2 regions of the Syntrophothermus lipocalidus DSM 12680 genome follow, and region 2 is predicted to be linked to the other one. Evidence: riboswitches for the same ligand, from Rfam matches in the RefSeq annotation. Region 2 holds a riboswitch; the other holds the start of a gene.
The links. A riboswitch is a leader RNA that binds a small molecule or an ion and turns the genes downstream of it on or off. The one in region 2 is predicted to bind thiamine pyrophosphate.
Positions count from the first base shown of each region.

Region 1 (4,412 bases), 1.1 Mb from region 2:
ACCGCCGCCTCGTACACCGGCACAGTACCCACTGGCACGTGACTGCGGCTAAGTATCTCGCGCAGGCAGATCTTAACATCCCCTCCAGTAGAGAGATCCATCACCGTATCCGCCCCCGCAGCTAAAGCTGCCTCCAGTTTTTCTACCTCAGTCTGCCAATCGGGAAACACAGGCGATGTGCCGATATTAGCATTCACTTTTGTGCGCAGGCCCAGTCCGATACCACAAGGCACCAAGCCCCGGTGGTTAGGATTGGCCGGTATAACCGCCAACCCTTCAGCCACTCGCTGCCGCAGTACCTCAGGATGAATCCCCTCGGCCTTTGCTACCGATTCTATCTCTTGGGTTATCTTTCCCTGTCTTCCCTTTTCTAACTGCGTCACTCCAATTCCTCCAATCCTGCGTCCGTCTGCGTCTCAATTGTCTCAAATCCGCATCATCTCTATGAACCTCCGCATCTGGTCCCAGGGATCCGGGCTGTCCCAGACCGCCGAAATAACAGCAACTCCCGCTGCCCCGGCATTGAGAACTTCGCGCGCGTTTTCAGGCGTGATTCCCCCGATGGCTATCACCGGCACCGGAGAAAAGCTAGCCACTTGCCGCACCGTTTCCAGACCACAGGGAGGAGCCGCGTCCTGCTTGCTGGCCGTCGCGAATACCGGCCCCAACCCCAGGTAATCAGCTCCTGCCGCTATCGCCGCCCTGGCTTCCTCAACGGTACTCACCGATACCCCAACGATTTTGCCCGGGCCCATCATGGCTCGGGCGACCTCGGGCGGAATATCAGTCTGCCCCAAGTGCACGCCGTCAGCTCCCACGGCAACAGCCACATCTGCCCGGTCATTGACGATGAAGATCGCACCGTGTTCCCGGCAGGATCGGGCTACCCGTAGACCTACTTCTATCATCTCCCTGCTATCCTTTTCCTTTTCCCTCAGTTGAATGACTCGGGTTCCCATCCGTATGGCCTTTTCAGCCAGCTCTGCGTAGTCCTGCCCGCTACACCAAGGGCTCCCTATGATGAGATTTAAGACTGGCTCGCGTCCCGGCTCGGGCCTTTTTCTCCAGTTCGCAAAAACCAGGCTGCGCAGCCGAGCCACCGCCCGGTCGGCCACTGTCCCCGGATAGTACAAAGCCGAGTGATTGACTGGCCCGGATCCTTTTCCCGGACTGTATGAATAGCGGAGCCCGGTAGTTACAAAATCCTTGGCCGCCTGGGCCGCTTCCCAAGGTTCCATCCCGTAGGCCAGAAACGAGGCCAGGGCTGCCGAATAAGTGCACCCGGTCCCGTGCGTGTTAGGAGTAGGAATATAAGGACCCTCCAGTTCTCGAAACTCCCGCCCGTCGAAGGCCAGGTCTAGACAACGTTCCCCTCGCTTTACCCCGGTAATGATCACGAACCGTGCTCCCATATCCCGTATAGCCCGGGCCGCCTGGTGCAGATCCGCTTCCTTACGGATGCTAGCCCCCCACAGGACCGACGCTTCATCCGGGTTAGGAGTGACGAAGTCGGCTGCCGGCATCATCAACTCGCGCATGGCCCGTTCCGCTTCCGGCAAGAGCAGCCGGTGTCCGGTAGTGGAAACCATCACCGGATCCACAACTACATTTCTGACCCGGTGTTCCCCCAGCTTTCTAGCCACGGCCCGGATGATGCCCTCATCGTAAAGCATCCCCGTCTTGGCTGCCTCCACTTTTATGTCAAGGAACACGCTGTCCATCTGCTGTTCCACCAGAGCCGGGTCTATGCCACCCACGCCCTGAACTCCCAAGGTATTCTGAGCGGTAACCGCGGTGATCACACTCGTGCCGTAGACCCCTAAAGCCGCAAAAGTCTTGAGGTCCGCCTGTATCCCTGCCCCGCCTCCCGAATCCGAACCGGCTATGGTAAGAACTTTGTGCACCTCGTCCGGTGTCATGGCCTCCACCTCTTTCCCCAAAAATAAACGAGCACTCCCCGAAGAGAGTGCGGTTGACCATCACCTGGTGATGTTCGTCCCCCGTTTCCCTCCGCTGGCATTACCCAGATCAGGTTCTAAGGGTTGGCATCATGCCTCTCAGCCTTGTCGGCACCCCCACCGGGTTAATCTCACGATGTGCTGCTGTTATTAATGATTATACCTTATAGGCTTATTTTCGCCACCGGTTTAAAGCATCGGAAAGAAGCCACCCTGCAAAAGTTCTCGAAGCAAATTCCGGTACTGAAAATATGGACAAGGAATGTATTGGAGTCGCATTTTATAGAAATAACTGGTATGATAATGGTACTTACAGAAACTAAGCAAAAGGAGGCGAACTGGATGGAATTGAAAGGATCGAAGACCGAAGCCAACCTCTGGGCAGCTTTTGCCGGTGAGTCCCAAGCCCGCAACAAATACACCTACTTCGCGAGCCAGGCCAAGAAAGAAGGACTGGAACAGATTGCCGGCATCTTCCTCGAAACCGCCGACAATGAAAAAGAGCACGCCAAGCGGTTGTTCAAATTCCTCGAAGGCATAGGCACTACTGCCCAAAACCTGGAGGAAGCGGCCAAAGGCGAAAACTACGAACATACCACCATGTACAAAGAGTTTGAGAAAATAGCCCGGGAAGAAGGCTTTGACGACATCGCCGATGTCTTCCGGGAAATAGCGGAAGTGGAAGAAGAGCACGAAAAGCGGTACCTGGCCCTGTTAAAGCGGCTTAATGAAGGAACCCTGTTCCGCCGCGATGAGCCCATCCGCTGGCGCTGCCGCAACTGCGGGTATGTACACGAAGGTCCTGAGCCGCCTGAAGTCTGCCCGGCCTGCGCCCATCCCCGCGGTTACTACGAGCCGGCCTGCGACAACTACTAAAAAGCGTGAAAGTGACCGGGAAAATTCCCGGTCACGCTTTTTCCTCATCGTTGACTTTCAAAAAGCAAGCCTCCGGGTAGCATCTCGCGAGATGACGAAAATTCGATTGCCCAGACGGTCGAGGGGCGTTAACCGGCCCGTTTCCAAAACTCCTTGCCTGTTTAACGCCCCTTGCCATAAGGTTTCACACATGTCCCCGAATCAGCAACCTAGTTGCTTTTGTCCTCCGATTTCAACTCCTTCCGCATGTACTCGACCACGTACTGGTCAACCTTCTGACTGAGCCTGTAAATCAGCTCCTTACGAGCGTTCATCCTGGCCGCATTATTGAGAAGTGTGCGCGCAAGTTCGATTCTTTCTTTCACGTCCAACCCTAATCCTCCCCAACTGGTATTTTGAACACGACAAGTTAGTCTCAAAGCAAAATTGTACATGAAATATATGCTTAGAGCAAATTCTATTTATGAGCTCGTTGCCTATTCAGATAGGCGCTCAAGTCCGTTAAAGTTATTTTGAGTACATTTTTGCGGAGATTGCGATGCAATTGGATTTGAAAGCTCTCGGTCGAAGAATAAGGGAACAAAGGCAGAAACTCGGGCTATCCCGCAGCCAACTGGCCGAAATCATCGGGGTTTCTGATTACTATGTCGGTCAGTTGGAGCGAGGTGAACGGGTAATGAGTCTTGCGGTTTTCATGAGGTTTGTTTTCTGTCTTCGCGTCTCTCCCGATTATTTGTTAACCGGGGCCCAAAACGACAATATCCTTTCTGTGGGCGACCCGGGCCACACGCACTACTTTGCTTCCAGCAAACCCGACCCCGAGCTCACGGAGCTCCTCGCCCGCTGTTCTTCCCAGGAACTCGAATTGATAAAAGAAATCGTCAAGCTGCTCCTAGCCTACACCTCGGCTCAATCCCTGCGTTAGGCCCAGCCCCTGCACACGTCGACCCACCTCACGTTCCGCGAGTAGAGGTCGAGCTCCTCGCAGGTGAGCTCGATGGCCGAGTTGCTGCTGCCGCAGGCGGGAAAGACCGTATCAAACCGTTTGAGCGACACGTCGCAGAAAACAGGCACGTCCTGCTTCAGTCCAAACGGACAGACTCCGCCCACCGGGTGCCCGGTCAGGGCCAAGGCCTCGTCTGGGCTCAGCATGTGGGGCTTGAACCCGAACTCCTGCTTGAATTTCTTGTTGTCGACTCTAGCATCGCCCGCAGCGACCACCAGCAAAGCCCCTTCCCCGTTTTTAAAAGCCAAGGTCTTGGCAATCCGGGCCGGCTCTACTCCTACCGCCTGAGCAGCCAGCTCGACCGTAGCGCTCGAGGTGTCGAATTCCAAAATATCCTTCTCCCTATCCCACTGCCGAAGATACTCACGCACGTCTTTGATCCCCATTATTTCTACTCCTTTCCCCTTCCCCAACTCACGCAAACATTATACATCCTTTATACATGCTTCGCAAAAACTAGCCTCCGGGCAAACCAAAAACCGGTTGACTTCGTGGAATAAACTTCCTAAAATTAAACTGACCAGTCAGTACATACGGGGAGAGGAGACGGCATGGACCAGAGGCCTGTAAAC
Region 1 covers NC_014220.1:240,197-244,608, reverse strand. The annotation lists gene thiC (phosphomethylpyrimidine synthase ThiC) at 1-383, opposite strand, end outside; gene thiD (bifunctional hydroxymethylpyrimidine kinase/phosphomethylpyrimidine kinase) at 426-1,940, opposite strand; TPP riboswitch at 1,989-2,087, opposite strand; gene rbr (rubrerythrin) at 2,301-2,834, shown strand; gene SLIP_RS12275 (Spo0E family sporulation regulatory protein-aspartic acid phosphatase) at 3,044-3,199, opposite strand; gene SLIP_RS01165 (helix-turn-helix domain-containing protein) at 3,373-3,759, shown strand; gene SLIP_RS01160 (YbaK/EbsC family protein) at 3,756-4,226, opposite strand; gene SLIP_RS01155 (HlyD family secretion protein) at 4,392-4,412, shown strand, end outside.
Region 1: linked by a shared signal. The riboswitch ahead of thiD (bifunctional hydroxymethylpyrimidine kinase/phosphomethylpyrimidine kinase) and the one ahead of thiM (hydroxyethylthiazole kinase) in region 2 are both predicted to bind thiamine pyrophosphate.

Region 2 (4,412 bases):
TTGGCCCGAAGGGCTGAATATACCCTTCCTCCTTACCCTTGATGATGTATTCCATAGCCATCCCTGCTGCTTCGATGACCATCTTCATGCACTGGCGGAAACGTTCCTTGTCCTGCCACTCTGGGTAATTTTCATTCAGCTTAGCACAATCGAGGTATTGAAACTTGGCTTTAAACTCGTGGGGAAGACCGTTGAAGAAACGGTATAGTCCCGGGTTTCCGTAGAGCCGGTCCACCCTCTCCTGGAACTCGCCTTCCAACGGGTTCTTGCGGCCGTGGACAGCTCCAACTGCCATGACTGCACCGATAAGAGCCCCGCAGTTGTTGCCTGAAAGCCCCATTCCGCCTCCGAAACCGGTAGCCATAGCCACTACCTCAGGTGGAAAATCGGTAACTCCTGTGTCCAGAATAGCCTTCAGTACTGATTCGGCGCAGTTCAGACCCTCGCGGAAATTCTGCCGCGCGTTGTCCTTAGCCTTTTGAACCAGATCCTCGCTCATTATATTCGCCTCCCCAAAAAATAACCGGATACATAAAATCAGAACTCAATCCCGGCCCTGGCTTTGATCCCTTTAGCATAAGCATGTTTAATCTCTTTTACTTCGCTTACAGTATCGGCCAGCTCGATGATCTCAGCTGGAGCTCTTCTTCCAGTTAAAACCAAGTCTAACTGAGGCGGTTTATTCTTCACCAGTTCTACTACCTCTTCCACCGGAATCAGTCCAAAATCCATGCAGATGTTGATCTCATCCAGTATCACCATGTCGTACTCCCCAGAAAACATAGCCTGCCGGGCCATTTCTAACCCTTCCCGGGCCTCTTCGATGTCGGCCGGAGTTGCCTTACCTTTGATAACGAACTTCTCCAAGCCACACTGGCGAACCGTCAGGTTAGGCAGGTATTTTTCCGCACATATATGTTCGCCGTAGGTCCTCCCCTTCATAAACTGAAGGAAGAATACCTTAAACCCGTGACCCATAGCCCTCACAGCTTGCCCAAGAGCCGAAGTGGTCTTACCTTTCCCGTCCCCGGTTATGACCAGTACTAAACCCTTTTTTTCCTCCTTGCCTTCAGTCACCTGCGTCCCCTCCTATGAATGCACTACCGCCACGACCATAACATTCGCTCACCGTGCCGGTCCAAACTATGAGTTAACCCGAGCAGTTTCCATCTCTGTACATAACGGTGTTTCGTCGGCACTTATATATCAATAGCAGGTATCGGTCGTTAATCAAGAATCAAACTGGAAAGACTACCGGAACTGAAAAGTTCGGGGCAGCTAATGTTAGTTACAATAGCCAGCACAAACCAGCACAGTGGGAATGCAAAACGATGCGGATCGCGAGATGTGGCCTCACCCCCTCAGCCAACAAAAAGCGCATAAACATAACATGTCTTTCTCTAAGAGAATTCTATTTCTGTTCTTTAATTTTTTATAATCAAATTATAGATTAGTTTGTATTGCCTTGCAATGGTTCCACACCCGGACCTAAGTTGTATTCATGACGAGCGGGACCTTACGCCGCAACCGGTATCACGGCTAAACACTGAAAACGCCGCTTCCTATGTAGCGACTGACCACGGAGTCCACAATTTTAGTATGCCGTAACGGGATGGAAACTATAGTTACCCTCGAATCCCTCTTGACTCCCCGTCCTTCCCACGATAAATTTAAAAAAGACGGTTGCGCTTAAACATAAACTCTATACACGTCTGCAGAACAGACGCTAGGGGAGCTCCTGGTAGCGGGGCTGAGATACGGGCGGCAAGCCCGCGACCCTTTGCACCTGATCTGGATAATACCAGCGTAGGGAAGCGTGCAGGTTTTGGTTTTTAAGGTGGACCTACGTGGTCCGCTTTTATTTTTGTTTAGGAGGTAGGTAGTGGTGTCAAACAGTATCGGTCAACACTTAGAAAAAGTTCGCCAAATCAACCCCTTGATTCACCACATCACGAACTACGTTTCGGTTAATGACTGTGCCAACATCGCCTTGCAGTTAGGGGCGCTTCCGGTAATGGCAGATGCGGTGGAAGAAGTTGAAGAAATGGTTTCCCTAGCCGGGGCCTTGGTCCTGAACATCGGCACTCTAAACAAAAGGATCGTCGACTCTATGCTCAAAGCCGCAAAGAAAGCTAACGAGCTAAGCATACCGGTTATACTTGACCCTGTGGGGTGCGGAGCTACGTCTTATCGAACCCAAACTACCCTTCGGCTGCTCGAGGAAGTACGTGTAACCGTGCTCAAAGGCAACGCGGGGGAAATAGGTACCATAGCCGGTCTTGAAGCTGAGGTTCGTGGTGTGGAATCCGGGAACGTAACCGGTGACCTGGTTCAAGCCGGCCAGAAACTTGCTGCACGTCTGGGTGCAGTAGTGGTGGTGACAGGAGCTACCGACTTAATCCTTTCTCCTTCGGGTGCCGCGACTGTTAGTAACGGTCACCCGTTCCTAGGCCGCATAACCGGGACGGGCTGTATGGCCGCAACCGCCGTCGCTGCTTTCTCCGCAGTAGCGGAAGATGCCTTTGCCGCGTCAGTCTCCGCTCTAGCCTGTTTTGGCGTAGCAGCTGAACTGGCGGCCTACAGTAACCCTTCGGGCCCGTTAAGTTTTAAAACCGCCTTTCTCGATGCCATAGCTGCTCTCCAACCGGATCAGGTCACCAATTTGGCCAAAATAGCGTACATCTGATAGAATTTATAGATCAAAGTACTCGGGTTTGGAGATTTTGAGATGAAGCTCAATGAGATTGGTGAAATCGGGTTGATCCAACGAATTACGAACCGCTTGAACTCGGTTAACCAGCGTACAGTGCTCGGCATAGGGGATGATGCCGCTGTCGTTGAGGTTAGCGGCAATAAGCTGTTGGTGATAACCACCGATATGCTGGTAGAAGGTTCCCATTTCATCTGGGAAAAGATATCGGCCCGTGATCTGGGTTACAAATCCCTGGCCGTGAATCTTAGTGACGTGGCCGCCATGGGAGGAAAACCTTTACACGCTGTGGTTGCGCTGGGCCTACCCAGCTCTTTGCAGGTAGAAGATATCGACGCTTTTTATGACGGGATGGAGGAACTCGCTTCACGGTATGGAGTAGACATTATCGGGGGGGACATCACGGCTTCCCCCTCGAGTTTGGTAGTCAGCCTTACGGTGGTGGGCGAGGTAGATCCGGCGCACTTGGTAACCCAGGCCGGAGCGGCTGAAGGTGATCTGGTAGCTGTGACCGGCGAGCTGGGCAGTTCTGCTGCCGGGCTGGCTATTTTACTAAACGAGTTGCCGAGAGTCAGTTCACCTGCTCGTGAACTTGCTTTGACCAGACATCTCCGCCCTCAGCCCCGCGTAGAGGCAGGCCAGGAACTCGCCGCAACCGGCAGAGTCCACGCCATGAAAGACATAAGTGACGGCTTAGCGAAGGAGCTGAATACTATCGCTACCGCCAGCAAAAAGATGATACTGATCAAGGCAGAGACTATTCCTGTATCTCCTGCCGCCGCAGCTGTAGCAATCGAACTCGGTCAGGACCCTTTGCCTATGGCCCTTACCGGCGGCGAGGACTACGAACTGGTATTAACGTTCAGCCGAGGAGAATGGGAACTCATACGCACGATTTGTCAGAAACTGGATGTGCCCGTCCATGTGATCGGCGAGGTGATGACTGGGGAAGGGGTTTTCCTCGAGAAATCGGGAGTCAGAGCTCGGCTGACTCCTGGCGGGTACTCCCATTTTTGAAGAGTAGCCGTCCCCTCAGAACAATCAGCGAGTCTACTAAACCCGACGGAGAGTGCAACCAAGCCCACAACGGGGGAACCGGCTAACCTGTGCTCCGATTTTAGTAAAGCCCAAGAAATCGGGGCGATTTCCTGGCTGCCATACAAAGCCGAAACAACGTTAACTGCCTGCTTGTTCGGGTACGGATAAGCCCGAGCCCCGTAGTGTTTGCCCGTCTCTCCTAGCCCTCTTATCCACACCGTTATTCCTCTATTTCGTGCAGCCTGAACTTGGCATGTAAAGCATTTACCGCCTTTTCCACCGAATCGGCGTCGATTATGCAGGAAACCTTGATCTCTGAGGTGCTGATCATCTGAATATTAATCCCCTCATCGGCTAGGGCCTCGAACATGCTGGCAGCTACTCCCGGATTGCTCTGCATCCCTGCTCCTACTATCGACACTTTGGCTACGTCTTCACCGTACGTAAACCCGTTAGCCCCGATCTCGCCGGCTACCTTTTCTACCACCGGCAAAGCCCGGGCCAGGTCATCCCGGGTAATAGTAAATGATATGTCATTGCGCTCGTCGCGAGTCGCGCTCTGAATTATCATGTCCACGTTTATCCCCTGCTGGGCCAGAGCTTTAAAAATAGTCTTTGCCATCCCTGGAACATCAGGCACATCGAATAAAGCGAGTTTAGCTAC
Region 2 covers NC_014220.1:1,519,517-1,523,928, forward strand. The annotation lists gene SLIP_RS07255 (C-GCAxxG-C-C family protein) at 1-499, opposite strand, end outside; gene cobO (cob(I)yrinic acid a,c-diamide adenosyltransferase) at 538-1,077, opposite strand; TPP riboswitch at 1,719-1,830, shown strand; gene thiM (hydroxyethylthiazole kinase) at 1,886-2,686, shown strand; gene thiL (thiamine-phosphate kinase) at 2,729-3,727, shown strand; gene SLIP_RS07275 (aspartate kinase) at 3,969-4,412, opposite strand, start outside.